2 regions of the Drancourtella sp. An12 genome follow, and region 1 is predicted to be linked to the other one. Evidence: a T-box and tRNA genes for the amino acid it is inferred to sense, from the RefSeq annotation. Region 1 holds a T-box; the other holds one or more tRNA genes.
What was found. A T-box is a leader RNA that pairs with one kind of tRNA and senses whether it is charged. The one in region 1 lies ahead of pheS (phenylalanine--tRNA ligase subunit alpha), so its partner is inferred to be a tRNA-Phe.
Positions count from the first base shown of each region.

Region 1 (15,187 bases):
TGCTGACAGAGAGACTTCTGTCCATGAGCCGGCTCTTTCCAGAAACCATACCGAGCTGATGCTCTCCCAGTTTGGAGCCGATCTTCATACAGAGATCCTAAAAGACGGCTCCGCCGAAATCCGGATTTCTCCATGTGAAGAGCTTTACGCCCAGGACATTCTTGTACCGGGCGATATTTCCTCCGCGGCCTATTTTATCGCTGCCGCCCTCTTGGTACCGGGATCAGAAGTTCTGATTAAAAACGTGGGGATCAACGAAACCCGTGCTGGAATTTTAAAGGTCTGCAAAGATATGGGGGCCGATATTACCTATCTCAATCAGAATCAGGGTGCGGGAGAACCGACCGCAGATCTTCTCGTACGCAGTTCCAGTCTTCACGGCGTCTGCATCGAGGGAACGGTAATCCCGACGCTGATCGATGAAATTCCGATGATCGCCGTCCTTGCCGCATTTGCCAAGGGCCAGACCATCATCCGCGATGCGGCAGAGCTGAAAGTGAAAGAAACCGACCGGATCCGGACCGTAACGGAAAATCTGAAGGCCATGGGCGCAGATGTCACTCCAACCGACGACGGCATGATTATTCAGGGCGGGAAACCGCTCCACGGTGCCGAAATCCACCCTTACATGGACCACCGTATCGCCATGGCATTTGCTGTGGCAGGACTTGCCTCTGAAGGGGAAACAACGATTCTGGAAGAACAGTGTGTCGATGTCTCCTATCCGGGATTTTTTGAAGCTCTGCACACACTTACCGTATAATCTTTCGAAAAGAAAGGGGTGTCTTATGATGACCAATGAAGAATTATTCGCCTCCATCTATACGCACGATACGATCTATCTGCCGCCAAGCGAACAGGACTGCGCGGCCTTGGAGGTTGCCCTTGGATGCAGCCACGCGAAATGCCGGTTCTGCGACTTTGCAAAGGACCCGTTCCAGATTCATTCCATGGAACAGATCCGGCGGAACATGCAGATCCTGGGCCGTTTCCGCCCGGATGCGTACCGGCTCTTTCTGCTGGGAGAAAACGCCTTTGTTCTCGATTATCAGAAGCTTTGCCAGATTTTTGATATGACAGATCAGTATATGCCGAATATTCACGAATTTTCCATGTATTCCCGCATAGACGACATTGCACGGAAAACGGATGAAGAGCTTCGGATGCTCCATAAGATGGGACTTTCCACCCTCCACATCGGACTGGAAAGCGGAAGTGATTCCATCCTGCTTGAGCAGAATAAAGGAGTCACCTCCATGGATATGCTTGTACAGCTTCGAAGGCTGGAGGCTGTGGGAATCGAATATTATGTCACCATTATTCTTGGACTTGGCGGGCGCCGTTTTTCCGTCCACCATGCCCTTGCCACCGCCCGGCTGCTAAACCAGCTGCACCCGGCGGATATCTGGTGTCTGAAGCTGAAACTCTGGCCGGACACCCCGCTTTATAAGGATGCAAAGAAAGGGCACTTCGACATGATGAACGATGCCGAGATGCTCTGGGAGGAACGGATCATGCTGGAAAATCTGACCGTCAAAGACTGCATGTTCCATGACACTACCGTCCTCAATACCTATACCATCCAGGGACGCCTTCCGGAAGAAAAAGCTTCTCTTCTGGATGCGATCGATATGCTTCTGGCATCCTGTGGATTTTAAATGTAAAAATGAAAACCAGGGAGAATAAACACATGAAACGGAATCCAAACGCCTGCTTAATCTGCGGCAAAGAATTGATTTATACAGAACACGCAAAGGAAATGGAATGTTCCATCTGTCATCAGACGTTTTTATCCAATGCCTGCTGTGAAGATGGACATTTTGTCTGCGATTCCTGTCACGAAGCAAAGGGACTTGAAGCCATCCGGGACTTCTGCCTTTCCACGGATCTGAAAGATCCGATTCAGATCGCACAGCAGCTCATGCAGAATCCTTTTATCTATATGCATGGACCTGAACACCATATCCTCGTCGGCTCCGCCCTTCTGACCGCTTATAAAAACTGTGGAGGCAGTATCGATCTTGAGGAAGCACTCTCTTTAATGGAAGAACGTGGCAAACAGGTGCCTGGCGGTGTCTGCGGCTTCTGGGGATGCTGCGGTGCCGGAGTCAGCACTGGAATATACTGCTCCATCCTCTCAAAGACAACTCCTCTTGCCGGTACTTCCTGGGGGCTTTCCAATCAAATGACCTCCAGGTCTCTGGAAAACATTGGAACTCACGGCGGTCCAAGATGCTGCAAACGGGATTCATTCCTTGCTATTTTAAGTGCAGTAGAATTTACAAAAGAGCATTTTCAGGTGGAACTCCCGGTTTCCTGCAGCATCCGCTGTTCTTTCCATGAAGAAAACGGACAGTGTCTGAAAACCCTCTGCCCGTTCTATCCACTTTCCTGATATGTAATCAAAACTTTTTCCATGCTCCCGGATGGAATAATAAAAGAAGCGGAAACAGTTCCAGCCTTCCGGCGAGCATGTCAAAGATCATAACGAGTGTCGTTCCATTGCTGAACGCACTGAAATTTCCTGTCGGCCCGACCATTTCAAGTCCAGGGCCGACATTATTTAATGTCGTTGCTACTGCTGTAAAATTTGTTACCAGATCGAAATCATCAATTCCAACCAGCAGTACCGAAAACGCAAAAATCAGAATATAAATAATCATATAGACATTTGCAGCCCTGAGTACTTCGTGTGAAATCAGCCGTCCGTCCATCTGAAGTTTCTTGACTCCGGTAGGATGTACAAGCTGGTTCAGTTCTTTTCTGATGGTCTTTCCGAGAATCAGAATACGGGATACCTTGATTCCTCCTCCGGTACTTCCCGCACATGCCCCTACAAACATCAGCATGACCAGAATGGTCCGGGGCACCTGTGCCCAGAGGTTAAAGTCTGTCGTTGCATACCCGGTCGTTGTAATAATAGATCCCACCTGAAAAGCAGAATGCCGGAAAGCCTCTTCTGCGGTCGGATAGGAAGACCGGATATACAAAAAGATCACAAGCACGGCCGCCGCAATGATCCCAAAATACCATCTGACCTCCTCGCTTTTTAATGCTTCTATCGGTTTTTTCAGAAGCAGAAGGAAATAAAAATTAAAATTAACACCGAACAAAATCATGAAAGTTGTCACTACATACTGCAGATACGGCGAATATCCGGCAAGACTGTCGTTCTTAATTCCAAAGCCGCCGGTCCCGGCCGTTCCAAATGTGATGGTAAGTGCGTCAAACAAAGGCATCTTCCCGATCAGAAGAAGTATGATCTGAATGATTGTCATGACAATATAGATCTGATACAGAACTTTTGCCGTACTCTTGATTTTGGAAGTCATTTTTGTGACGGACGGTCCCGGACTTTCCGCCCGCATCAGATTGATATTTTTTCCTCCGCTCAGCGGCAGAATCGCCATAATGAAAACGAGTACTCCCATTCCGCCGATCCAGTGGGTAAAACTTCTCCAAAAGAGAATACAGCGCGGCACTACCTCCACATTCGTCAGAACGCTGGATCCGGTGGTTGTAAATCCGGATACTGCCTCAAACAACGCTTCCACCGGATTTGGAATCACTCCGCTTATCACAAATGGTACCGCCCCCACGATGCTCAGTACAATCCATCCAAGGGCAACGCTGGCAAATCCTTCCCTGGAATGGAAGTCTTTGTTTTTGGGTTTCCGAACCGTCAGCGGTATTCCGATTACCAGTGCAGCTGCCATTGTAATCAAAAAAGAAATTCCGCATTTTTCCTGATAAATCACCGCCACAAGACAGGAAGGAAGCATAAACGCTGCTTCAAAATTCAGTATCCACCCTACGATATACATTACCATAGAATAATTCATAGTCTTTACTCCTTTTCCCCGTCTGGTCTCTCATTAATATTTCAGAATATCCGCAATGTCGTGAAGACCCTTGTGAGTTGTCACGATAATCACGGAATCCCCTACTTTCAGCATGTCCTGTCCACGGGCCATCTTCAGTTTTCCATATCTGCTGATATAACATACAAGCAGATGATCCTTTAACGGAAGATCCATAAGCCTCTGATTTGTGACACTGGAATCTTCCCGGATGACAAACTCCAGCGCTTCCGCCTGTCCGTCCAGGATTTTGTAAAGAGTCTCCACATTGCTTCCAAGGGAATTCTGCATCGCTCTTGTATAGCGGACAATGTGATCCGCCGCAAGGTTTTTCGGATAGATAACGCTGTCAATATCCAGTTCATCCACTACTTCCTCGAAGTGAATCCGGTTGACCTTGGCAATCAGTTTTGCGTTCGAGTATTTTCGTGCAAGCAGTGCAAGCATCAGGTTTTCCTCATCCATATTGGTCAGCGCCACAAAGGAATCCGCATGCATCAGACCCTCTTCCAGGAGAAATTCCTTGTCAGTTCCGTCTCCCTGAAGAATCGTAGCTTCCGGCAGCTGTTCACTGAGCATCTCACACCGCTCTTTATTCTGTTCTATAATTCTGACATCCACCCTCATTTCGAGAAGCTGCTTTGCAAGATAGTATGCTATCGTGCCCCCGCCTACAATCAGTGTACTTTTTGCCTGATGGGTCGGAATCCCCATTTTGCGGAAGAACTTTGCCGTCTCCTTCGGCACTGCCATCATGGATACCATATCGTTGTTCTTCAGAACAAAATCTCCGTTCGGGATCACAACCTGTCCCTGTCTCTCCACGCCGCAGATCATAATGTCACACTTCATTTTGGAAATAATATCCGCGACCTGAAGTCCATCCATATGGAGTTCCGGATTCATCCGGAATTTGATCATTTCCACCCTTCCTCTTGCAAATGTATCAACCTTCTTGGCGTACGGAAGACGAAGCAGCTGGGAAATCTCCTGAGCGGCCGTCAGCTCCGGATTGATAACAACCGACAGGCCCATCTGGCGCTTGATGAAGTTTACTTCCTTGCTGTAAATCGGATTTCTTACTCTCGCGATTGTCTGGCACTTTCCCGTCTTCTTCGCGATCAGGCAGCAAAGAAGATTCAATTCGTCTGAACCGGTAACTGCGATCAGAAGTTCCGCATCCATGACACCGGCCTCCACCTGTACCTGATGGCTGGCACCGTTTCCCACAATCCCCATCGCATCAAACTCTTCTTCCGCCTCTTCCACTTTCTTTTGATTCAGGTCAATAATCGTAATATTATGATTTTCAGAGCTAAGCTGGTCTGCAATTGTTGTTCCTACTTTTCCAGCTCCTACAATAATGATATTCATGATTCCTCCTGCGTAAACAAAAAAATTTTATATAATTTTTATGAAATCTTAATCATTATACTCCTTTTCCGCAGAAAAGCAATATCTTTCTCCAAGATTTTACATTGACCCGGACCGTACTTTTCTTTTCATGCAAAAAGACGCCTTCCGGCGTCTTTCTGCTATCATGGCTACACAATATAATGTTATTTGTTCAGTCCCATTTCTTCACGCACTTCGATGAAGCATTTTACGATGAAATCGATATCTTCTTTTGTATGGCTTGCACATACCTGTGTACGGATTCTTGCTTTTCCCTTCGGTACTACCGGATAGGAGAATGCTACGACATAAACACCTTTTTCCATCATTCTCTTAGCGAATTCAGCAGCTGTCTTCTCATCGTAGATCATAACCGGCACACATGGATGTGTTCCCGGAATAACGTCAAATCCATTTTCATCCAGTTTCTGGCGGTAGTAAGTAGTAACTTCCTCCAGATGGTCACGGAGTTCTGTGCTTTCGCTTAACATATCAAACAGTTCCATGCTTGCTCCGACAATTGCCGGTGCAAGAGAGTTGGAGAACAGATACGGACGGCTCTGCTGACGAAGCAGGTCAATAATTTCCTGACGTCCGGATGTGTATCCGCCTGATGCTCCGCCCAGGGCTTTTCCAAGTGTTCCCGTGATAATATCTACACGGCCTTCTACTCCACAGTATTCTGCTGTACCACGGCCTTTTTTGCCTACAAATCCAACTGCGTGGCTGTCATCTACCATAACAAGTGCATTGTATTTGTCAGCAAGATCACAGATACCTTTCAGGTTTGCGATGATACCGTCCATGGAGAATACACCGTCTGTAGCGATCAGTTTGATTCTTGCTCCGGCTTCATCTGCCTCTTTTAATTTTGCTTCCAGATCTTCCATATCATTGTTTTTGTAACGATATCTCTTTGCTTTGCAGAGACGTACTCCATCGATAATGGAAGCATGGTTCAGTTCATCACTGATGACTGCGTCTTCTGCTTTCAGAATTGTCTCAAACAGACCGCCGTTTGCATCAAAGCAGGAGGAGTAAAGGATAGTATCGTCTGTTCCAAGGAAATCAGAGATCTTTTTCTCCAGCTGTTTATGAATGTCCTGTGTTCCGCAGATGAAACGTACTGAAGCAACACCGAATCCTCTTTCATCATAAGTACGCTTTGCAGCGTCGATCAGTCTCTGGTTGTTACCAAGTCCCAGATAGTTGTTTGCACACATGTTGAGGTACTCTTTTCCATCTTCCAGAACTACTTTTGCTCCCTGAGGAGAGCAGATCGGAGCTTCCCCTTTGAAAAGGCCTGCTTCTTTGATTTCATCTACTGTTTTTGTATAAATGCTTAAAATATCATTTTTACGTGCCATTTGAATCTATCTTCCTTTCTTATTTTCGATCGCTTGCCTAGTCATTGATATGAGACCAGTCAAGTACTACTTTTCCTGAATTTCCGGAGATCATTGCCTCGAATCCTTTTTCGTAATCTTTGATGTCGAAGCGGTGTGTAATGATCGGGGAAATATCAAGTCCTGCCTGAAGCATTGTGGACATCTTGTACCAGGTATCCCATACTTTTCTTCCATAGATACCGCGGATATTCAGACCATTGAAGATTACTGTCTCCAGATCGACTTTCGTTTCTGTTCCCTGAAGTCCGAGAAGCGCGATCTTTCCGCCGTGTTTCATATTGTGAATCATATCAGAAAGTCCTGCCGGGCTTCCGGACATTTCAAGACCTACGTCAAACCCCTCTGTCATACCAATTTCTTTCATGACGTCTGTCAGTTTTTCTTCTTTTAAGTTTACTGTTCTTGTTGCCCCAAGTTTTGTTGCAAGATCCAGGCGATACTGGTTCAGGTCTGTAACAACAACGTGTCTTGCTCCTGCAAATTTTGCGATTGCCGCTGCCATAATTCCGATCGGGCCTGCGCCTGTAATCAGAACATCCTCTCCCAGCATATCATAGGAAAGAGCTGTATGTGTAGCGTTTCCGAACGGATCAAAAATCGCATACATCTCTTCCGGGATATTCGGATTGCACGGCCATACATTGGAAGCCGGAATTACAAGATATTCTGCAAATGCACCATTTCTGTTAACGCCAACACCTTTTGCATCTTTGCAGTTTTCCTTGTGTCCTTCCAGGCAGTTCCGGCATTTGCCGCATGTGATATGTCCTTCACCGGATACGAGATCTCCGATCTTGAATCCCTGTACTCCAGGACCTACTTCTACGACTTCTCCGACATACTCATGACCTGCTGTCAGTCCGATCGGAATCGTATGCTGTGCCCATTCATTCCACTGATAAATATGTACGTCTGTACCGCAGATAGCCGTTTTGTGGATTTTGATCTTTACATCATTTGGTCCTACTTCCGGAATCGGTACTCTTTTCATCCATAAACCTGCTTCCGGTTTCTCTTTTACCAATGCCCACATCATGTTATCGCTCATTTTTGAATTCCTCCGTTCTTTTGACAAACTGCCTAATTTCTATCTTAATAATACTCCCTCCTTTGTAAAATTTCAAGCATTTTTTCCGTCTCTGACAAACATTTTAATCTCACTTGTCTTTTTCTCGCATACAAAGACAGTTGTCTTTCTACAAAAGGCAAGTTGATTTTTTTCCGGATTTTCTCTTTTCTTTTTATAGATCTTTTGATATAATATATAAGCTGATTCTATCAGCGACTATGGAGATGTACTCAAGTGGTCGTAAGAGGTCGCACTCGAAATGCGATAGGTCCGCAAGGGCGCGTGGGTTCGACTCCCACCATCTCCGCTTTCAAAAAGCTCTCCGGCAGTTACAGTCCTGCCCGGGAGCTTTTTTCAGTTCAACGCATTAACTTGACGTTCCGTGCTTTCAGATTGTACCATATAGTACAGATCGAAACTTATCAAATCCCTGGAGGTACTATATTATGAAGAAAAAACTCTTGTCTTATCTCCTGATCGTAGTAGGAGGCACCATGACGGCTGCCGCATTTGGTCTCTTCGTACTGCCTCAGAATTTTGTGGCAGGAGGTGTGACAGGTCTGTCTGTTATTCTGCAGAACCTGCTTCCGCTCCCTCTGTCTGCGATTGTACTTTGTATCAATATCCTTTTGTTTCTTGTCGGATGGCTGTTTGCCGGGAAGGAATTCATTTTTAAAACATTGATTATGACTTTCCTGTTTCCGGTCCTTCTGGATGTCTTCTCCCAGATCGACCTGTTTCTTCCGTTATCTCAGGATCCTTTTCTGAGCAGCCTTCTTGCCGGATGTCTTCTTGGAATCGGAAGTGGCATTATCCTGCGGGCAAATGGTTCCAGCGGCGGATTTGACATTCTCGGTGTTGTTCTCAATAAGAAGTTTCGCATTCCTGTCTCTGTTGTCATGTATGTGTGCGACTGCACCGTGATTCTTCTGCAGGCAGTCTCAAAGCCACTTCTTCAGACAGTTTACGGAATTATTGTCATACTTGTTACCAGTATCATGGTTAATAAGGTCATCACCTACGGCCGTTCAGAAGTCCAGCTTCTGATTTTTTCTTCCGAGCATGAAAAGATCCGTCAGGAACTTCTTCATACCTTTGATCTTGGTCTGACTTTCCTTCAGGCAGAGGGCGGATATCATCTGGATCCATCCAAGGTGATCCTTACCATTCTGCCGTACCGGAAGATCAACGATGTAAAAAAGATGATTTATACGATTGATCCTACTGCTTTTACTGTCATCGACAACGTCAACTACGTTGGAGGCCGTGGTTTTACTATATCCAGATAGTATTTCCGGATCGTAAAGACTTTTTTAAGAGTTTCTTTCGTTTTTTAAGAATCCTTTTATCCGGCGTACACATTCCTTTCATATTTTTCCGGTATAGTATGTATTGTAATAGTTATTTAACTATGAAACCAAACATAAACCTTCCAACCCTCAAAAGAAAAAAACTGGAAGCAGAATCCAAAGCCCATAGATTTCTGCTTCCAGTTTTCTTTTTTTATACTGTCTGTTACCGGATCAGCATGGCATCCCCAAAGCTGAAGAAACGGTAGCGTTCTTTTACTGCTTCCTCATATGCATGAAGCACATGCTCCCTTCCTGCCAGTGCGCTGACCAGCATAATCAGAGTCGATTCCGGGAGATGGAAATTCGTCAGAAGGCAGTCCAGTACTTTAAATCGATATCCCGGATAGATGAAAATCTCTGTCCATCCGCTGCATTCTGAGAGTGTTCCGTCAGGTTTTGCCGCCGACTCCACCGTGCGGCAGCTTGTCGTTCCGACACAGATCACCCGGTGTCCTTCCCGTTTTGCACGATTGATCTTTTCTGCTTCAGAAGCCTCAATCCGGTAAAACTCCGAGTGCATATGGTGTTCCTGAATATTCTCCACTTTCACCGGGCGGAAGGTGCCAAGCCCGACATGAAGTGTCACATGAGCGATCTCGACACCGCTTTCTTTGATTTCTTCCAGAAGCTCCGGCGTGAAATGCAGGCCTGCCGTCGGAGCTGCCGCGGATCCGCTGTGTTTTGCATACACGGTCTGATAGCGGTTTTTATCCTCCAGCTGATGGGTGATATACGGCGGGAGCGGCATCTGTCCAAGCTGATCCAGAATCTCCTCAAAGATTCCTTCGTAGGAAAACTGAATCAGGCGGTTTCCTTCATCCACCACGTCCAGCACTTCTCCGATGAGAAGCCCTTCGCCAAAGCTGATTTTCGTCCCGGGCTTTGCCTTTTTTCCGGGTTTTACAAGGGTTTCCCAGATGTCATTTTCTTTTCTCTTTAAAAGCAGAATCTCGATCTTTGCATTTGTTCCCACTTTGGACCCGATCAGCCGGGCCGGAATGACTTTGGTATCATTGATCACCAGACAGTCTCCCGGCTCCAGATACTCTTTGATGTCCCGGAAGGTTCTGTGCTCAATCTCACCGGACTCCTTGTCAAGGACAAGGAGTCTCGAGCCGGAGCGGTCCTCCAGCGGGTCCTGCGCGATCAGTTCCTGCGGCAGTTCAAAATAAAAGTCTTCTTTTTTCATCATGATGACGATTCCTCTTTACTGTCTCAGTTCGATGCCCATGCTCTCCAGACCGTTGAGAATCTTTTTCATGGCTTTCGTCACGTCTGATTCCTCAAGTGTTCTGTCTTTCGCACGGAATACAATCGAATATGCGATGGATTTGTATCCTTCTTTGATCTGAGCGCCTTCATAAAGGTCAAACAGATTGTAGCTTTCCAGAATGTCTCCGCCTCTCTGCTCAATCATCGCCTCGATCTGCCCTGCAAGGATCTCTTTTGGAACTACCATACTGATATCTCTTGTCACAGCCGGGAATTTTGCGATTCCGCTGTATTTCCGGTCAAATGTTGCGCGTGCAACCACTTCCGGCATATCGATGACTGCAACGTATGCACGTCCGCCAATGCCATAATTGTCCGCAACTTCCGGATGAACTTCTCCAAGATAACCGACAACGGTTCCTTCATAAACAATATTTGCCTGACGTCCCGGATGCAGGAAGGATTTGCCCGCGTTCGGATCGTACTGTTCTTTTTTGCGCATGCCGATCTTTTCAAAGAATTCTTCCACAACACCTTTCATGCTGAAGAAATCGCCTTCTCCGTACATTCCAAGTGTAAACTGCATCCTCTCTTCCGGAAGTTCGGTAAGCGGCAGTGATTTCGGAAGATAAATATTTCCAAGCTCATAGAGTCTTACATCTTTGTTTCTCCGGTTATAGTTCGTTGCAAGGGAAGTCAGCATTCCGTTCAGGGAAATGGTACGCATAATGCTGTAGTCCTCTCCAAGCGGATTGGAAATCTGGATTGCCTGACGTTCCGGTGCATCCTTAGGAAGCAGGAGTTTATCAAATACTTTCGGACTCTCGAAGGAATATGTCATACCCTGGCTGAATCCGCAGAACTCCGCGATTTCTCTTGCGGAAGCTTCGATTCTCTGCTTGAAGGAAAGCTTTCCTGTTGTCGCTTCTCCCTTCGGAAGGGTAGTCGGAATATTGTCATAGCCGTAAAATCTTGCCACTTCCTCTGCCAGGTCCGCAAGGCGGAAAATGTCATGGCGGAAGGTCGGAGCCACGATTTCGTTTGTCTCTTCATCGTAGGCAAGTTCTACTTTTGCAAGGTATCCGATCATCTCTTCTTTAGAAATATCTGTTCCAAGAAGACGGTTGATGGCATCTGCATCAAACGGAACACGAACAGGCTCTTTTACCTTTCCATATACATCTACAGTTCCTCCGACTACTTCACCTGCGCCCATCTCTTCTACGAGTTGGCATGCACGGTCGATCGCTGCCTTTGCATTGTTCGGATCCAGTCCTTTTTCAAATTTTCCGGATGCATCGGTACGCAGTCCTACACGTTTGCTGGACTTACGGATATTTGTCCCGTCAAAGCATGCTGCCTCAAACAGAACAGTGTGCACGTGATCTGTGATCATGGAATTTTCGCCTCCCATGATTCCGGCGATTCCGATGGATTTTTCGCCGTCGCAGATCATCAGTACGTCTTTGTCAAGGTGTCTCTCCTGACCGTCCAGTGTCGTGAATGTCTCACCGTCTTCTGCATTTCTGACAATGATTTCTTTTCCTGCGATGGTATCCAGATCGTAAGCGTGCATCGGCTGTCCGTATTCTTCCATCACGTAGTTTGTGATATCAACAAGATTGTTGATCGGGCGGATTCCGACAGATGCAAGTCTTCTCTGCATCCACTTTGGAGACGGTCCGATTTTAATATTTTTTACGACTCTTGCGCAGTATCTGGAGCAAAGATCCTGATTCTTGACAGTCACTTTGATATAGTCAGAAGCATTCTCCTCATTTCCGGTCTCTTTAACAACCGGCGGATGGAAGCTCTTTCCGAATGTCGCCGCTGCTTCTCTTGCGATTCCGATCACGCTGAAGCAGTCCACACGGTTGGATGTGACTTCATATTCAAATACCGCATCATGAAGTCCAAGTACTTCAATGGCGTCTGCACCGACTTCCACATCATCCGGGAAAATATAGATTCCGTTTTCCGGTGCTTCCGGATACATTTCTTTTGTAGAACCAAGCTCTTCGATGGAGCACATCATGCCGTAGCTGTCCACTCCGCGCAGTTTTCCGGCCTTGATTTCAATTCCGCCTTTCGTTTTACTTCCGTCGTGTCCGCCTGCTACACGGCCTCCCACGAGAACAACCGGAATTTTCTGTCCTTCTTCCACATTCGGTGCTCCGGTTACGATCTGAATTGTCTCGCTTCCGATATTCACCTGGCAGATTACAAGCTTATCCGCATCCGGATGCTTTTCGATCTTCTCAATCTGCCCTACCACGATCTTGTCCAGATCTTCATCCATCTTTTCATATCCCTCCACCTTGGTACCGGACAGTGTCATGGCGTCTGTGTATTCCTGCTCTGTCACGTCCAGATCCGGGACATATGCTTTAATCCATGATAATGATGTATTCATGATCTTTTTTCCTCCCTTATCCTAGAACTGCTTTAAGAATCTGATGTCGTTTTCGTACAGCAGTCTCATGTCGTCGATCTCATATTTCAGAAGGGCAATTCTCTCAAGCCCTACACCGAATGCGAAACCGGTATATTCATCCGGGTCAATTCCGCACATTTCCAGCACGTGCGGGTGTACCATTCCGCAGCCAAGGATCTCGATCCATCCGGATCCCTTACAGAAACGGCAGCCCTTTCCGCCACATTTGAAGCATGTCACATCCACCTCGGCGCTTGGCTCTGTGAACGGGAAATGATGCGGACGGAATTTTGTCTTTGTCTCCGGTCCGAACAGCTCTTTTGCGAAAACTTCCAGCGTTCCTTTCAGATCCGCAAAAGAAATATTTTTATCTACTACAAGTCCTTCGATCTGATGGAAAGACGGAGAATGCGTTGCATCCACCTCGTCAGAACGAAATACCCGTCCAGGAGAGATCATACGGATAGGAAGTTTCCCCTGCTCCATGACACGAGCCTGTACCGGGGAAGTCTGGGTTCTGAGCACGATATCCTTATTGATATAGAATGTATCCTGTTCATCTTTTGCCGGATGATCTGCCGGGATGTTGAGCTTCTCAAAGTTATAGAGATCGTATTCGATCTCCGGTCCTTCGACTACTTCATATCCCATACCGATGAAGATCCGCTCTACCTCTTCCTGGGCAATAGTGTTCGGATGACGGTGTCCCACTACATTCTTTTTGGATGGAAGCGTAACATCGATCACTTCAGCTTTTAATTTTTCTTCCCGGATCTTTGCATCCATCTTTTTCTTTGTCTCATCCAGAATACCTTCGATTTCCTGGCGGACTTCATTGACCATCTGTCCGACTTTCGGACGTTCTTCTGCCGCTACATCTTTCATTCCTTTGAGAACTGCTGTCAGTTCTCCTTTTTTACCTAAAAACCTGACACGTACATCATTTAATTTTTCCGGCACATCTGCAGACTGGATCTGCTTTAATGCTTCTTCTCTGATGCTCTGAAGCTTTTCTTTCATGATTTTCCTCCTTTACTCATCAACCAAGGCAGCCTGTACCGAACAGAAGGCTTTTCGTATTCAGGAAAGTCCACTCCTTTCCGGTAAACAAAAAAACTCCGCCCCAAAAAGGGACGGAGAATCAATCCGCGGTACCACCCTGATTCCTGCCGTCAAAAGGCAGGCTCTCTTGTATGCGTAACGTGCACTACACGTCATTTCTTACTCTCTGTTCAGAAATGCAGCTCCTGTGGGAAATTCGGCATATCTGTCAAATCGAAAGGAGCTTCCAGCCTGCGGCTCCTTCTCTCTGTCGGAGATCAGATATCCTACTGACACATTCACAGCCTTTACTGTATCTTCTTTATTTTAAACATCCCCCTGCTCTTTGTCAAGTCCGGAACTCTCGAAAACTGCTTTAAATCCGGCGCTTTGAGGATCTTTTTCGAAACGTACAGCGCTCTTTGCAATCCGTTCGGTAAATACACTGTCGTGTTCTACAAAGATCATGGATGGTTTCCGCTCAAGAATCAGATTCTCAATCTGAATTCTTGTGAATATATCAATGTAGTTTAACGGCTCGTCCCAGATATATAGATGGGACGGCTCGCAGAGGCTCTTTGCAAGAAGCACCTTTTTACGCTGACCCTCGCTGTACTCCTCCAGACGCTTGTCAAACTGGTCTCTGGAAAAATCAAGCTTCCTCAAAACAGCCCGGAACAGCGTTTTATCAAGTCCCGCCTCCTCTTCCAGCTCCGCCAGCGTTCCTCTCATTTCAGAAGAATCCTGGCTGACAACCGAAATCTTCAGGCCGCTTCCGGTCTGAATTCTTCCCTCATCCGGCTGATAGATCCCTGCAGTCAGCTTCAGAATCGTCGTCTTCCCGCAGCCATTCGGCCCTTTCAAAGCAATCCGGTCTCCCCGCCGGATTTCCAACGAAAAGTCTTTCAAAATCTGACGGTCCCCGCGGGCAAACGAAATCCCTTCCACGGAAACAAGACGCTCCTTCTCATAATCCAGTGGAAACATTTTCAGTTCCTCCACCGTCTCGATGTCCTTTAAAAGCCCTGCCTTTTCTTTAGCCGCCTTCTCCATCCGGTGCTCCAGCACCTTGGACCGCTTCATCATCTTCGCCGCCTTATGGCCGATTGCACCCCGGTCCGGCTTCAGTCCTCCCACTTTATGACCGATCTTTTCTTTCTCCTTATTACCTGCCCATCTTCCGGCCTCCCTTGCCGCCGCCTCCAGATGGCGGATCTCCTTTTTCAGCTTCTGATTCTGCTCCAACTCCGCCTGATCCCGCAGACTCTTTTCTCTCTGCCATGTCTGGAAACTTCCCTTGTAGATCCGGATGCTGCTGCGCTCAATCGCCATCGTATGATCCGTACAGGCATCCAGAAGCCTCCGGTCATGGGAAACAAGAAGGAATCCCTTCTTCCTGCTCAGATAAGAGGCCA
Region 1 is NZ_NFLO01000003.1:204,700-219,886, forward strand. It holds gene aroA (3-phosphoshikimate 1-carboxyvinyltransferase) at 1-763, shown strand, start outside; gene B5E64_RS05070 (radical SAM protein) at 789-1,658, shown strand; gene B5E64_RS05075 (DUF5714 domain-containing protein) at 1,691-2,395, shown strand; gene B5E64_RS05080 (TrkH family potassium uptake protein) at 2,403-3,842, opposite strand; gene trkA (Trk system potassium transporter TrkA) at 3,876-5,234, opposite strand; gene B5E64_RS05090 (glycine C-acetyltransferase) at 5,420-6,622, opposite strand; gene tdh (L-threonine 3-dehydrogenase) at 6,660-7,697, opposite strand; tRNA gene B5E64_RS05100 (tRNA-Ser) at 7,954-8,040, shown strand; gene B5E64_RS05105 (YitT family protein) at 8,180-9,022, shown strand; gene queA (tRNA preQ1(34) S-adenosylmethionine ribosyltransferase-isomerase QueA) at 9,249-10,274, opposite strand; gene pheT (phenylalanine--tRNA ligase subunit beta) at 10,293-12,710, opposite strand; gene pheS (phenylalanine--tRNA ligase subunit alpha) at 12,732-13,751, opposite strand; T-box leader at 13,858-14,084, opposite strand; gene abc-f (ribosomal protection-like ABC-F family protein) at 14,100-15,187, opposite strand, start outside.

Region 2 (15,187 bases), on a different contig from region 1:
CCCGGAAGTCTGGAAAGCTCCTCAATCAGACGGCTGATCTGGTTACTATAGTACTCCATTCTTTTCTCACTCCCGGACTAAAATAATCCTGGCATACCTCCGCCAAGTCCTCCCGTAAGTTTGCTCATTACGGAAGAATTAGCCTCATCCACTTGACGCAGCGCTTCATTTACCGCAGCTACAATCAGATCCTGAAGCATCTCGATATCTTCCGGATCCACTACTTCTTCCTGAAGTTCTACGTTTAACACTTCTCTCTTGCCGGATACCGTCACCTTGACTGCTCCGCCCCCTGCTGTGGCAGAAAACTCTTTTGTCTCCAGCTCCTTAGCCTGTTCTTCCATCTGACGCTGCATCTTCTGCGCCTGTTTCATCAGATTCGCCATGTTCCCCGGCATACCTCCGCCAGGAAAACCTCCACGTTTTGCCATATTATCTTCCTCCTAATCTTCCACTGTGATATCCATATGGATCAGCTGTTCCAGATCTATATAGCTGTCCTCAAATCTGCGGCCCTGCTCGACCTTCCCGACCTCGATTTCGACTTTCTTTCCGGTCCTTTCTACGATCAGATCCTGAATCTCCTTCTTATGGTCTTCGGTCCCGACAACGCCTGCCGCCAGATCATCCGGAAGGATAATCTGAAGCTGGCCTGCATTTCCAACACTGAGCCTTGCCTGTCTGAGATAAACTTTGAGCATTCCGGATGCATCATTTGCTATCATTCTGAAATTTTTTACTACTTCCTTTACATCCTCCGGAAGCGCCTTCGGAACCTCCCTCGGCTGTACCGGCATCTCTCCCGGCATTTCCTGTGCCGTCGGGCCATCCGCCGCCCTGTATCCCTGAGGAGGTGCCTGCGCCACAAGACCCTTCTCCACCTTTTCCTCCAGTGCGCGGATCCGCTCCAGAATCGTATCCTGGCGCGTCTCCATCTGCGGAACGCAGATCCGGATCAATGCCACTTCCAGAAGGACTCTCTTCTGTGTAGCGTACTTCAGCTGATTGCTCAGATCTGAAAAAATCCTGATATAACGCATCAAAGCGTCATTTTCTATCATCTGTGCTTCTTCTTTTAACTGTGCCAGATTTTCTGTTGAAACGTCAAGCACATCCTCCATATTATCAGAACTCTTTGCCAATAGCAAGTTTCTTAAATACCATGTGAAATCCGTGGTAAGCTGGGCAAGCTCTTTTCCCTCCATCACAAGATCGTTTACCGTCTGAAGCACGCCTTTGACATCCCGGTCAATCATTCTGCGCAGCAGGGCACTGTATACATCCGTGTCCACCGCTCCCAGAACACTGAGCACCTTATCGTAGGTAAGCTTCTCTCCGATATGAAAGGCAATGCACTGGTCCAGAAGACTCAGTGCATCCCTCATGGAACCGTCCGCCGCTTTCGCAATGTAGCGGATGGCCCGCTCCTCTACTTCCACCTCTTCTTTTTTCATCAGTTCATTCAGACGTGCTGCAATCGTATCAATCGTAATTCTTCTGAAATCATATCTCTGGCACCTTGACAGGATAGTGATCGGAATCTTGTGAACCTCGGTCGTCGCCAGAATAAAGATCACATATTCCGGCGGCTCCTCCAGCGTCTTTAAAAGCGCGTTGAACGCCCCGATGGAAAGCATATGGACCTCGTCGATGATGTAGACTTTATACCTGCCCTGAGCCGGCCGGTACTCGACTTCCTCCCGGATGCTCCGGATATTGTCAACACCATTGTTGGATGCCGCATCGATCTCCACTACGTTCATGTAAGTTCCCGCCGCGATATTTCTGCACATATCGCACTCTCCGCACGGGCTTCCGTCTACCGGATGCTCACAGTTGACCGCTCTTGCAAAGATCTTTGCCACCGTTGTCTTTCCCGTCCCTCTTGTCCCGCAGAACAGATAGGCATGTCCGATTCTTCCTGACTTGATCTGGTTTTTTAATGTAGTTACAATATGGTCCTGCCCCTTTACGTCTTCAAATTCTGCTGGTCGGAACTTCCTGTATAAGGCAGTATAAGACATAATTCATTCTCCTTGTCTGATTTTTCCTGATTCTTCCTCAATCTATTTGTCGCCAAAGCTGATTCCGATTGTACGTGCTTCGCTGATGATCTTCGCTTTCGGATCTACTGTCTTAAGCTTTCCGGCAACCTCTTTGAGCGGAACTTTACATGTCTCGCCCTCCTTGATGGCAACCATATAGCCGTACTCATGACGCAGAATCATCTCTGCCGCAGCCGCGCCAAGCCTTGTCGCAAGAACTCTGTCATACGGGCACGGGGATCCTCCTCTTTGTGTATGCCCCGGAACCGTAATACGGACTTCCTTGTCGCACTTGCTCTCGATCTTCTCTGCCAGTTCATAGGCAACGGACGGATATTTTGCTTTTTTCTTTTCCTGAAGTTCTTTTAATTTCTTCTTCGGAAGCTCAGCCTCCTCCTTGGCAATCGCTCCTTCAGCGACAGCAATGATCGTAAAGCGTTTTCCTGCCGCTGAACGCTTTTTGATATATTCTGCGATCACATTCAGATCATACGGAATCTCAGGAAGCAGAATAATGTCCGCTCCTCCGGCAATCCCTGCATGCAGCGTCACCCATCCTACTTTATGCCCCATTACTTCTATGATAAATACGCGGCTGTGGGATGTGGCTGTTGTATGAATCCGGTCAATCGTATCTGTCGCGATATCCACCGCACTCTGGAAACCAAACGTCATATCCGTACCCCAGAGATCATTGTCGATCGTCTTTGGCAGCGTAATTACATTTAATCCTTCTTCCCTCAACAGATTGGCTGTCTTATGAGTCCCATTTCCGCCAAGGATGACAAGGCAGTCCAGATTCAGTTTATGGTAGGTGTGCTTCATCGCCTCTACCTTGTCCACTCCGTCCTCACCGATTACTCTCATCTGTTTGAACGGCTGTCTGGAAGTACCAAGGATTGTACCTCCGCGTGTCAGAATACCGGAGAAATCCTTCTCGGTCATCATATCAAAAGTAGAATAAATCAATCCTTTATATCCATCTCTGAATCCGTAAATTTCCACATCTTTTACTTTGGCAAAAATCCCCTTTGCCACACCTCTCATTGCGGCATTGAGTGCCTGGCAGTCACCGCCGCTTGTCAGCATCCCGATTCTCAGCATATGCCCACGTCCTTTCTTTTCATACATTATAACTGTTCCGCCATACATCTGACCTCGTAAAACAGCATGGCCCGACAGTTCCCACATGTTTTTATTATATCTTATTTTTAGGGTGCTAACAACTGCGAAATGCGATATAATAGGAAAAGAGAGGCATATGCCCCCTCGGATTTTGAGAGATTTCACAAATTCAGAAAGACAAAGGAGATAGAGAATATGGAACGAAATGAACCTTGCTGGTGCGGAAGCGGCAAAAAATATAAGAAGTGTCATATGGCGATGGATGAAAAAATCGCTCTTCATGCCGAAAAGGGCGAAATCGTACCGGACCACTCCATGATCAAGACTCCGGAACAGATCGAAAAAATCCGGATCAGCGCCGACTTGAACACCGCTGTCCTCGATCATGTGGCCGCCCACATTCATGCGGGTATGAGCACGGCCGAAATAGATAAGCTCGTCTATGACTTCACAACAGAGCACGGCGGCATCCCTGCCCCGCTTGATTACCAGGGATTCCCAAAGAGTGTCTGCACTTCCATCAACAATGAAATCTGCCACGGAATTCCGGATGAATCCATCATCCTGCAGGAGGGCGATATTGTCAACGTGGACGTTTCCACCATTCTGGACGGATATTTTTCCGATGCTTCCAGAATGTTCTGCATCGGGGAAGTCAGCGAGCGTGCCAGACGTCTCGTACGTGTCACTGAAGAATGTGTGGAGCTCGGACTGAAAGAGGCAAAACCCTGGAATCATCTCGGCGATATCGCAGACGCTATCAACAGCCATGCGAAAGCAAACGGGTACTCCGTTGTGGAAGACATCGGAGGCCACGGCATCGGCCTGGAGTTCCACGAAGAGCCATGGGTCAGCTATGTCACACCAAAGGGAAGCGAGATGCTTCTCGTTCCTGGCATGATGTTTACCATCGAGCCAATGATCAACGAAGGAAGTCCGGATTTCTTTATCGATGAAGACAACGGATGGACTGTCTACACGGAAGACGACGGACTCTCTGCACAGATCGAATACATGGTGCTTATTACAGAAGACGGCGCCGAGGTACTGACGAAATAGCAATGTTCCGGGCAAAGAAAAGGCCGCCGCATCATCTTTACTTGATGATACGGCGGCCTTGCTTTTGAGCAATAAAAAAAGCGGGTGATGGGAATCGAACCCACGTATCCAGCTTGGAAGGCTGGTGTTCTACCATTGAACTACACCCGCGTATGCCCAAAGCCGGAATCGAACCAGCGACACGAGGATTTTCAGTCCTCTGCTCTACCAACTGAGCTATCTGGGCATTTGTCTTGTGCGCTTGGCACATGGACTATTATATGGGTTCCTCTTAGATTTGTCAACACTTTTTTTCAATTTTTCCAATTTATTTTTCGGAATTTTTTCTAATATATCTATTATATGTTCAATTTATCTTATCTAGTGTCATACTCTCCCACATAAATCATCCCATGCCGGTACACCATCCAGGTATCCATTACATCACCCTGCTCCCTGTCGTACGGTGCATCCACAAGTACATAACCGATCTGCCCGTCTTCCAGCTCATGAGGATACCCTTCTGTCGTGATCGATAACGTCAATGCCGCAATCGGATGGCCCGATCTGAGAATTGCAAACCGCGCAGCCCCCTGCGGAAGCATCAGCACGTACATTGCACCAATAATTACAACGAGGGCTATGATCGACAGCCAGAATTTTTTTGTCTTTATCGTACGTATCTTTTTCCTTCTTTTCATCTTCTACACCGCCATTTACAACTTCCCCCTTCTCTAATATTATAACAAAACGGGTCAGAGAGTCCTGAATTTTTTCTTAAAGATTCATTACATCTTGGGTAAAATTTCTGTTGTTTCAGATAAAATGCTTAATAGAATTGTTGCTTAGATGATATTACCTTGTATCCAAATGATAGTTATGATGTGCAGGCCGAAGCCTTGTTGCTTATCGGCCCGCAAAGATCAGTTATTTTTCAACCAAAGTTATGAAATTTCAGAAAGTCTGGATTTTGTTTTTTCAAGTTCACTTTCAAGGCGATTAACCCGAAGCTTAAGAATTTCTTTTTCATTATCAATTTTAACCGCCTCATCCAACTTTCTGCTCAAGTCGAGATGTCCTTCCGCAATAATCTGGATATTCCTGTTCGTCTCATTTTCCAAAGTCAGTTGAACATCTTTAACTATTTTCTCTACACCGGCTACACTTCTTTTGATGTCATTCAGCTCCTGGTTTACTCCGCCGACTTCACTTCTGACATCATTCAGTTCCTGGTTTACTCCGCCGACTTCACTTCTGACATCATTCAGTTCCTGCTTCACTCCATTTACTTCGCCTTTGACACCATCCAGTTCCTTTCTAACGCCGCCAAGTTCTTCTTCAACACATTTGAGCCTATATTCGATTGGATGAAATGTTTTTTCTATAATTCCACTGATTTGTTCAAAATCTTTTGGTTCTAACATATCTCTTTTCCTCCTCTCTCCCTGCCCATTTTGCTTTTGTTCTCTTATCATGCCATGCCCTTTCCGCATTGTCAAGTGCTCCGGCTGCTTTTCCACAAGGCATGTTTTTCACACACATTTTTTCAACATCCATCCCTTCATTCCGTCCCCGGACGTTGATAATCCGGTTCGAAAATGCTATGATAGGGAGGTACCCTGCCAGCAGGGAATTGAACGGAATCAAAGGATATGATCTTATGTTAAAAAAAGAGTTTCTGGAACGTTTTTCGATCAGCGAAGATGAATTTCGCGAGGCGGGACTTGATTGGGATGATCTGTGCTATATCGCAAAGGACTATGCCAAACGTCTTCCTGAGCTTCAGCGTATCCGGGACGAATTTCTACAGGAATTTATTAAAAATAAGGATCAGAGAACGGGACTTCATTCTTACCGTACCCGTGTGAAGACACCATGGCATCTTGTGGAGAAAATCATCCGGAAGCGCTGCGAAAACTATCTGAAATACCGTACGCTCACAAAAGAGAATTACATGAAGTTTGTCACTGACACGATCGGGTTCCGCGGACTGATCCTGTACCGCGAAGACTGGGTGATCTTCCATAAATATCTGATCCAGCATTTTGAAAACAATCCGGATCTTTATATCCACAACTGTATTTCTGATTATCACGCTGACAAAGACCGGTATATGGCCGAACCGCCAAAAGTGCACATGCGTCTGGGAGATTTCAGTGATATTTATTCCGACTGGATCTCCAGCGACAATATCTTCGACCGGAAGCATTACCGCTCTGTCCACTATATTTTGAAGTATCAGGGTGTATACATGGAAGTGCAGATCCGTACTCTTTTCGAGGAGGGATGGGGAGAGATCGACCATCACATTCTCTATCCTTATAAGAAAAGCGACCCGATGCTCACGGAATTTTCCGAGCTTTTAAACCGGCTTTCCGGAATGGGTGATGAAATGGCCTCTTTCTTTAAAAGGCTCTGTGATGTTTCAAGCGAAAATTTCAAGCCGAAACAGACGATTGTCAACCCAAGGCTGGACTATGAAAAGCCAAAAGAAAAGCTGAATGAAGTTGATTTGAGTTCGATACAGACAGTACAGGATGCCATTGACAGCATCGTAAAAGAATAAAGGAGGGATTCCCATGAATCAGAGACCACTGCCGGGCATTCCCGAGGCGATCAGCCAGTCTGCCGACCGCATGATGGAGCGTATCCAAAGCGGAAAGATCCGCAAACACCTGCTTGGAAGTACCTCTCACGTCCGTTACAGCACCATTGAGGATATCGAGTTGAATTCCTACTGCGATTTTGTAAAATCCAAGCTGTTTTTTGATATTATAAAACTGGAAGGAGCAGATCATCATGAATGATATCGAGACCATCTATACACAGTACGAAGATATCGTGGCCGAATTTTCCGAACAGGTCATCAAGAACCGTTACTCTTCGCTTTATAAAGAATGTATTGTATTTCTGGAAAGCCTTGGCATCCACGACAGCGTCCGGATCGATGAAACCATTCTAACCCATGCAGTCATGGATTATTTTACGGATATTTCACGCATGAAGGAATTTCACCATATGAGGCACATCAGTGAGCGGAAGGTGCTTGCCTATGAAACCTACTGGCTTCTTCGCCGGAAACCTTTTCAGGTAATGAAGACCGACGGCGAAGAGGAGTTCTGGGCTTTCCTCAACGAAAAATTCGCGTTTACACGGATCGCTTCTTTCCTGACACGCGACCAGAAATCCGTGATTCTGGATGAAGCATCCAAAAAAGCATTCCTCAACTTTCTGGATACCCTTTACTATTTTCTAAAATACAGAGACTATGATCCGAAAATGCTGGAGCTCGTCATTATGGGCTTTCAGGCAGGGCAGCTGATCCATTCATAGGGGCTGTCACTGCCTGAAAACGGCGTTTTTTCTTTACAATTCCACTTCCATATGATATGATAAAAAAATCTTAAAGCAGAAGGGAGAGAAGTGGATGTCGGCAAATCGTAAATAACAGGGCAATAAATTTTGTTTTCATCTGAAAGATGATGAGTTTTTTATTGTACTCTTTTTTACGATTGAAATCGGATCGCACTTCTCAGAAGAAAAGTGTTTTTTGCGCTGTCAGAAAGAGCATGTCCGCATACCGGAGATGCCTGGCGGCCGCATATCGGTACATGAGATAACTCGTCTTTCAGGAGTTATCTTTTTTTATTGCCCTGCACAGACAATGGAAAGCAACGAGAAATGTATTTGTGTAAGGGAGATAACTGACAATGAATCGTGAAAACAAAAAGAAAAAATACGAAAAAGGATATTATAAAACCCACCCGTGCAAGGACAGCTTCACCTGTAAGGTTTGCGGACGCCCGGTCGTTTCAGCAGGCGCAGGAACGGACCACCGCAACCACTGCCCGAACTGCCTGTCCAGCCTGCATGTGGACATCGAACCGGGAGACAGGGAATCTGACTGCGGAGGCATCATGGACCCGATCGCAGTCTGGACCCGCAAGAACGGCGAATGGGCCATCATCCACCGCTGCCGCCGATGCGGAAAGCTTTCATCCAACCGGATTGCCGCCGATGACAATCCAATGAAACTCATGTCCATCGCCATGAAGCCATTGTGTCTGCCGCCCTTCCCGCTGGAAAGGATTGAAGAACTGACACTCCTCATGGGTGGAGACGGAACGCTGTCCCGCAAATAGTTTTAATGTGTATAAGTTTTCATTTTTGCACAAATTATTCGTAATTATGCATATTTTTTTCAGAATAATTCATCTTGCTTTTCACATCAGATATTTTATACTGATAGTCAAAGAAATAACAAAGTAAACGCAAGGCGAAAGGGAGGTCTTACATATGCTTAGACTTAGAATGATGCGTGCACCTCAAAAATATGTACAGGGAAAAGATTCTCTGCTGCAATTCCACAAGGAAATGACCAGTCTTGGTGATAAGTGGCTGTTTATCTGCTCCAGAAGCGGATATAAGATGGCTCACGACAAGATCGAAAAAAGTTTTGAAGGGACATCCGACGTCCGCCAGTACGAAATCTTCGGCGGAGTTTCAAGTACAGGGGAGATCGAAAAAATGCGGGAAATCGTCAGAGAAAACCATCTGAATGTCGTCGTCGGTGTGGGCGGCGGTTCCGCAATTGACACAGCAAAAGCGACAGCACACTACGAAAAGCTTCCTGTCGTTATTGTACCAACCGTTGTAGCGACAGACGCTCCATGCACCGGTCTTTCTGTTATCTACAATGATGATGAAACATTCAACAGTTATCTGTTCTATCCAAAGAACCCGGAAGCCGTCATTGTAGACAGTGCCATCATCGCTAATGCGCCGGTCAGATTCCTGGTTGCCGGCATGGGCGATGCCCTCGGAACTTATTTTGAAGCACGCGCATGCGAGCGCACAGACGCTCCGAGCCTGGAATCCGGCGGAATTACCCAGTCAGCCATGGCTCTCTGCCGGCTCTGTTATGACACACTGAAAGAATACGGGGCTTCTGCAAAAAAGGCATGCGAATGCAATGTGGTAACTCCGGCACTGGAAGCCATTATCGAAGCCAATGTTTACCTCTCCGGTGTCGGTGCCGACAACGGAGGGCTTGCCGTTGCCCACTCTTTCTATAACGGTCTTACCGCACTTGGCGGCCACAGCGCTCCGCATGGAAACTGCGTTGCTTTTGGCACCCTCGTACAGCTTGTTCTGGAACGGGCATCTAAAGAAGAATTCAAGGAAGTACAGAATTTCTGTATGGAAGTCGGCCTTCCTGTTACACTGGAAGAAATCGGTATCACCAAAGACGAAGAGATCCGCATTATCGCCGAGAAATCCTGTGTAGAAGGTGAATCCATCCACAACATGGTAGCGGACGTCACTCCGGATCAGCTCTACGCAGCTATCGTTGCAGCGGACGCTCTTGGAAAAGAGGCACTTGCGGAAAAGGAAAAATAAGTTCATATCCTACCTTTAAACAGCCGTCCGGCAAGAATGATGCCTCTAGATATTCCCATATTACAAAGCGGCAGGCGTGGTTCATATGAATCGCGCCTGCCGCTGTATTATGCCCATTAAAAGAAACATTCATCATCGTTACAAATTCTCTTCCGCCAGCGTTTTTAGTTCCTCTGCAATCTCATGATTGCCCGTCTTTTCAGCCAACGGAAGAAAAATTTCCATGGTTTCAGCTGCCCGTTTTTTTCTTTGTTCCTCATCGATCCATTCAATCGTCTTCATATTATGAAGACGCTCGGCGAGCCGGAGCAAGGTGACCTGTTCCAAAAGATCTGTCTCCATATCCGCTTCTTCCGCTGCTTTTGCTTCAATCAGATCAGCTGTTTTCTCCGGAAGATATTTCCTTAATTCTTTCATTGTGGCTTCTGTCTTTTTCAATGCATCGCAAAATAAGCCTGCGAGAATGGTTTCAGGCTCCGCCTCCATATCCGCAAGTAAAAGCGCAGTGTGGAGCGGGTGTGTGATATATTCATCACCTGAATATCGTTTCATTCCTTGATAAATCTGGCATGCATAAAGATACATCTGCTCAAGCTTTCCCACATCTTCTTGTGGATTCAATGTCAAAACCCTCTCTTTTAATTTTTCAAACAGCATTTGTTTTTCAGCATGTTCCTCTGGTCTTCCAGTCATTCCCTCGTTCATATTTTTTCCTCCTAACTGTTTCATACTCATAACCATGGCTCGCAGTAAGGCCGGGCAGTAACCAAACTCTTTTTTGAATGCTTTCGTAAATCCATTGTGAGATTCCCAGCCATATTTTACAGCTGTATCCACAATCTTCGCTCCATTCCGTATATCCCCGGACGCCCTTCGGAGTTTTTCACTTTTTACATATTCCATCACTGAAACTCCAGTCTCCTGCCGGAAGATTCTTGAAAAATGATATTCTGAATATCCAACCGTCCCAGCGATCTTTGCCACTGTCAGCACTTCATCAATATGCTTTTCGATATACTCCTTACTTTTCCGAATAATGGTTCCTGCTTCCATATACCTCACTCCTATTGTTTCTTCCACGTGGTACATTTAGTATAGGACGCACCAAATAAAATTGCTGTTCCAAATCTGCTGTTTTTTATATTCACTATTCATTTTTATGTCCATGATGGTGATGTTTTCCCTGTCCGCTTCCTCCGGTTCCGGTACTTGTCTGTGTGTCACCATCCGCTTCCAGTTCCCGGATCCTCTCATAAAGTTCTCTCATGGTCATATTGGCCGCTTCCTCCGTCGTTATGTCGGGATCCAGCTCCTTCAATTCCAGATATGCTCTGTATTTGCCATATCCAAGTCCTGCTTCTTCCGCTTCTTGCGCTTCGCTTTCTGTCGCATGGCAGCAGTCGATATTGTGCTGTGTCTGTTCCAGTTCTTCCACAAATGCCATCATATCCTGACTCTGCTTGTTTTCTCCTATAACAACCACAGATAAAATTTCATTCTGATTCAAAAGTGCCGCAATCTGCTCATTTTGTAGAATTTCATCCACCGCCTCATCATAATCCATAAATCGGAGGTTTAATTCCCCGGCCAGTCTTTCCCCGTCTTCATTTTTCCCTTCCAGAGAAAGCACTCTACCAAAGCGGTTGACTTCCATTTCCAGCGAAGGATTCACTTCGATCTGAATCGCCGCTGTCGGAAGGAAAAAGCTCCAGTATCCCCCTGCAATCAGAAAAATCACCAGACATGCCGCCACCGGGATCCAGGTACGGTAGGAACGAATTCTCTTTTTCTTGTATCCATCTGTTTTTTCTCTAAGAAACTGTTTTGTGCGTTCTTTCAGCTCTTCGTCTGCGTGAATCTGATCAAACGCTTCTTTTATTCTCTTATCCGTACTCCTCACCTCCAAGCTTTTCCTTTAACAGTGCCCGCGCACGTGTCAGCATCGTGTAAACCGTATTGGTTTTCTTCCCGAGAATTTTCCCGATTTCTTCCGCTGTATATCCCTCATAATAATGCAGATAGACCGCATCTTTATATTTTCCCGGAAGAGACAGCACTGCCTCCAGCACTTCTCTGTGGTCCTGACGGTTCGGAGCCGGCATCTCCAGGAGTGAATCCAGCGAGACCGTCCTGCTCCTGAAAAAGCTTCTGCGCAGATCCTTGCAGGCATTTACTGTCACCCGGATCAGCCAGGCTTTTTCATGTTCTTCATTTTCAAACGGCATGGAACGAAGGACATATTTCAGAAAAACCGTCTGAAATATGTCCTCGGTATCAGCACTATTCTGCAGGTGGATCAGGCAGATTCTTCTGACCATATCCGAATACCTTTCAATCGCCCTGTTTACCTCTCGTTCACTTTGCATACATGTTTACCTGTTTCGTCCTCCCCTGCATCCACTGTTCTGGTGGTGCATATGGTGTCCTTCTGCATTATTGCAGATTTTATTCTGATAATTGTCACAGACACCATCATGATCGGAATCTGTATAACAGGTTCCCGTTCCTGCACAGTCACCTGTATTGTTATGATGGTTCGGACATACCGAGCTGTTTACACAGATCCCATTGTTCCAGCCGGCTGAAGTCTCCTGTCTGTTTCCGGCCTTTACAGCCCCGGATGCAGCCACCGATACTCCGATTACTGCCGCCAGAATTCCTGCTACAATTTTCTTCATCTCAATCCCTCCTTTGTCTTTCATCTCTAATACGATTCAAAGGAGTGTTTCCATTCATTTTTTTCAAATTTTTTTCAAATCTTTTAAAATCGGTTCCAGATAACTTCTGTCTGTCCAGTCACATTGTTTCCCGTCCGCACTCATCAGCGCTTTCATCCACGGCTCGTAGGTGTCCGGATCCTTTTTGGCTACCGTTTTTTTCAACATCCTGCACAGGGTCCGGTCTTTCCATGTCATTTTCTCTTCATCCCACATTCCTCTTCCGTAATAAAGAGGGATGGATGCGAGTTCTCCCTTCAAATTTACCGTTTTTACTTCCTCAAGTGCTTTTTCATCGTACGGAGATGCCCCGACCGCAAACACCATAACCTGTTTTTCTTTCAGTCTGTCAAAGTGTTTCCGCAGAAACGAAATGCCCGCTATGCCGGATGCATAAATGCCTCCGCATAAAATAATTACGTCATACCGGATGACTTCACCGATTTCGGCCTGTTTCACTTCCACCGCCTCAAAGCCTGTCGCCTCTTTGATCCATCCGGCATATTTTCTGGCCGCTCCATATTTTGATTGATACAAGATAATTCCTCTGCCCATAATCATCCCTCACTGAACACTATCCCTGCTGGTTTCCGTTTCTCTTGTTTTCAAGTGTCTCTTTCAGAAAAATCTGATACGCCTTTTCCTGCTGCTCAAAAATTTCCTCTGTCGAAATGCCCGGTGTTGTCATACAGAAGATTGTCCCAATGCCGATCGTATAAATCAACATATGCAGATGAAGCTTCTTTACTTCTTCCCTGCTGATTTTCAGCCCGTCTGCAATAAATCCGGAGGTCTGGGGATCTGTTTCTTTCTGATACAGTTCATCCAGAGAGGAAACTCCTTCTCTCCGGTGCAGAATGAACAGCTTAAATATATTCGGCTCCTCTTTTGCAAGCTGTACATACGCTCTGCCTGTGCTGGCAAAGAGATCTGACGGGTCAATATGCGCCGCTGCAAATTCCCGCACAAACTCCAACGCCCGGCCTGTCACATCAGCCTTCAGTCCATCCATATTTCTACAGTAACTGTAGATCGGCTGCACAGAGCAGCCGATCTTTTCCGCAATATTCTTGACCAGTACATGCTCCATTCCGTCATTTCTTGCAATTTCAAACGCCGCTTCCACGACCATCTCTTTTGTAATTCTCTGTTTCGGCATCTTTTTCTCCATAAAAAAATAGTTATATAAATTATTTATATAACTATTTTATATTCACTATGTTACTAATGTCAATATCAATCTCTGCTTTTTATCCCAGTATCACGTTTCCCACAAAAACCAGGGTGATGACCGCCACCACAAACAGAGCGTACAGGATTTTTCCTTACTGTTCTTTGAATCCTTTTGTCAGAGGGATCAGACATAACAAAAGAATGATTCCTGCCAGACCAATTGCAATTCCTGCAATCATATTGCTCCATACCATCGTCAGACACATGCCTACGCCAAGCGTCAATGCTCCAATAATTCCAAGCAGAACCGTTCCGATTGTTTTTCCCGACAGATGGATCGGCGCTTTATTTTCCATTTTTCTCCATACCAGCATCATGATCAGAAGCACAAGGGCTCCAATTGTGCCCATTACAACTCCCGGCTGAAACGCATTCCACTCCGGTATCAATGCCATGCACATTCCAAGGGCAAAAAAGATTCCCCCGATAGTTCCCAAAATCATTGCTACAAAACTACTTTTCTTCATGCTATACTCTCTCCTTTTTCTTCATTGCTTTCATCTGCCGTTCTTTCTGTTCTTCTGCAAGTCTGGCTTTCGCCTCTTCAATTGACTCCCCGTCTTTTGTCAGGAACTGATCCACAAAAGAATCCGAGATTTTTGTAAATCCTCCTACAGCACCATCCTCAATCTTCTTGTAGCTGCCTACAACTCCGTCTTCAATTTTCTTGTAGCCGCCCACAACCTTCTCGGCTATTTTCTGATTTACTTTTACAAGTTTTGACTTTGCCACTATTCTTTCCTCCTTCATTTATCTTTATCTGATGGTATAAGGTTACAGCCCAAATGTTGGAGAAAGATTGCTGTTTTGTTTGCGAAATATTAAAAACAGCCGCCAGATCCAAAAAAATCTACCCGGCGGCACATAAAAAAAGAAGAAGCTTTTCATTATAGCTTCTCCCAAAAAACAATATTATTCTATTTTATTGAGCGAAAAACAAATTTCCCAGCGGATTCATCATGATCAATCAGCTTCTTTGACTTCAAATTAGCAAAGACTTTTTCCTGGAATGAATCTGCATCTAAATAGTTTTTCCCGTCATGTATGTCTTTCACTACGCCTACTTCAGGTATCATCTCTATATCAATAAAATGTTCCAAATATTGGCTGATGTCATCGAGATGAATGAAATGACTGCCAACTGGAAAACCATGTTCTATGTTAAATTCCTCATACTCTTTTATAAATGTCTTGTGCTCCGGTAATTGAATCTTTGTAAAAGTAGTTTCATTCAACGAATAATATGCCAAGTGGTAGAGTCCATGAACAAACAACGCAACACGTCTGCCTAACTTATAATGAAGAGTATCGAAGAAAATCTCTTCCTGCACCCAGTTCGATCTTGCAACGGTATAGCATAATTCAATTAAACAGTTTGAAATTTCAGAAGCATCTTCGTAGTACAATGCCAAAAGATAACGAGTAAAAGAAAGATCAAATTTACTTTGTTTCTTTGCCATAAATTTCAGAAGTTGTTTTTCAGCCTCACGCCCTGCTTCTTGATCTTTCCAGTATTTGGCATACATCATGTTGTAATGTCCTTTATAATATCCGTTATCTGAGATCCCCGGAGAAACCGGCATACTTTTCTACGAGTTTTAAATCATTGGCCGCAAAAGCCAGAATTAT
Region 2 is NZ_NFLO01000015.1:13,301-28,487, forward strand. It holds gene recR (recombination mediator RecR) at 1-59, opposite strand, end outside; gene B5E64_RS12480 (YbaB/EbfC family nucleoid-associated protein) at 78-431, opposite strand; gene dnaX (DNA polymerase III subunit gamma/tau) at 444-2,024, opposite strand; gene B5E64_RS12490 (ATP-dependent 6-phosphofructokinase) at 2,067-3,149, opposite strand; gene B5E64_RS12495 (methionyl aminopeptidase) at 3,366-4,229, shown strand; tRNA gene B5E64_RS12500 (tRNA-Gly) at 4,309-4,379, opposite strand; tRNA gene B5E64_RS12505 (tRNA-Phe) at 4,383-4,455, opposite strand; gene B5E64_RS12510 (hypothetical protein) at 4,586-4,909, opposite strand; gene B5E64_RS12515 (hypothetical protein) at 5,153-5,632, opposite strand; gene B5E64_RS18065 (hypothetical protein) at 5,610-5,765, opposite strand; gene B5E64_RS12520 (GTP pyrophosphokinase) at 5,869-6,774, shown strand; gene B5E64_RS12525 (hypothetical protein) at 6,788-7,015, shown strand; gene B5E64_RS12530 (hypothetical protein) at 7,008-7,541, shown strand; gene B5E64_RS12535 (RNHCP domain-containing protein) at 7,919-8,350, shown strand; gene B5E64_RS12540 (glycerol dehydrogenase) at 8,505-9,608, shown strand; gene B5E64_RS12545 (AraC family transcriptional regulator) at 9,747-10,661, opposite strand; gene B5E64_RS12550 (hypothetical protein) at 10,756-11,508, opposite strand; gene B5E64_RS12555 (RNA polymerase sigma factor) at 11,492-11,974, opposite strand; gene B5E64_RS12560 (hypothetical protein) at 11,981-12,286, opposite strand; gene B5E64_RS12565 (flavodoxin domain-containing protein) at 12,350-12,880, opposite strand; gene B5E64_RS12570 (TetR/AcrR family transcriptional regulator) at 12,900-13,484, opposite strand; gene B5E64_RS12575 (hypothetical protein) at 13,651-14,025, opposite strand; gene B5E64_RS12580 (hypothetical protein) at 14,027-14,290, opposite strand; gene B5E64_RS12585 (hypothetical protein) at 14,476-15,087, opposite strand; gene B5E64_RS12590 (hypothetical protein) at 15,113-15,187, opposite strand, start outside.
Region 2: it encodes a tRNA-Phe, which carries the amino acid that the T-box ahead of pheS (phenylalanine--tRNA ligase subunit alpha) is inferred to sense. The anticodon was not compared.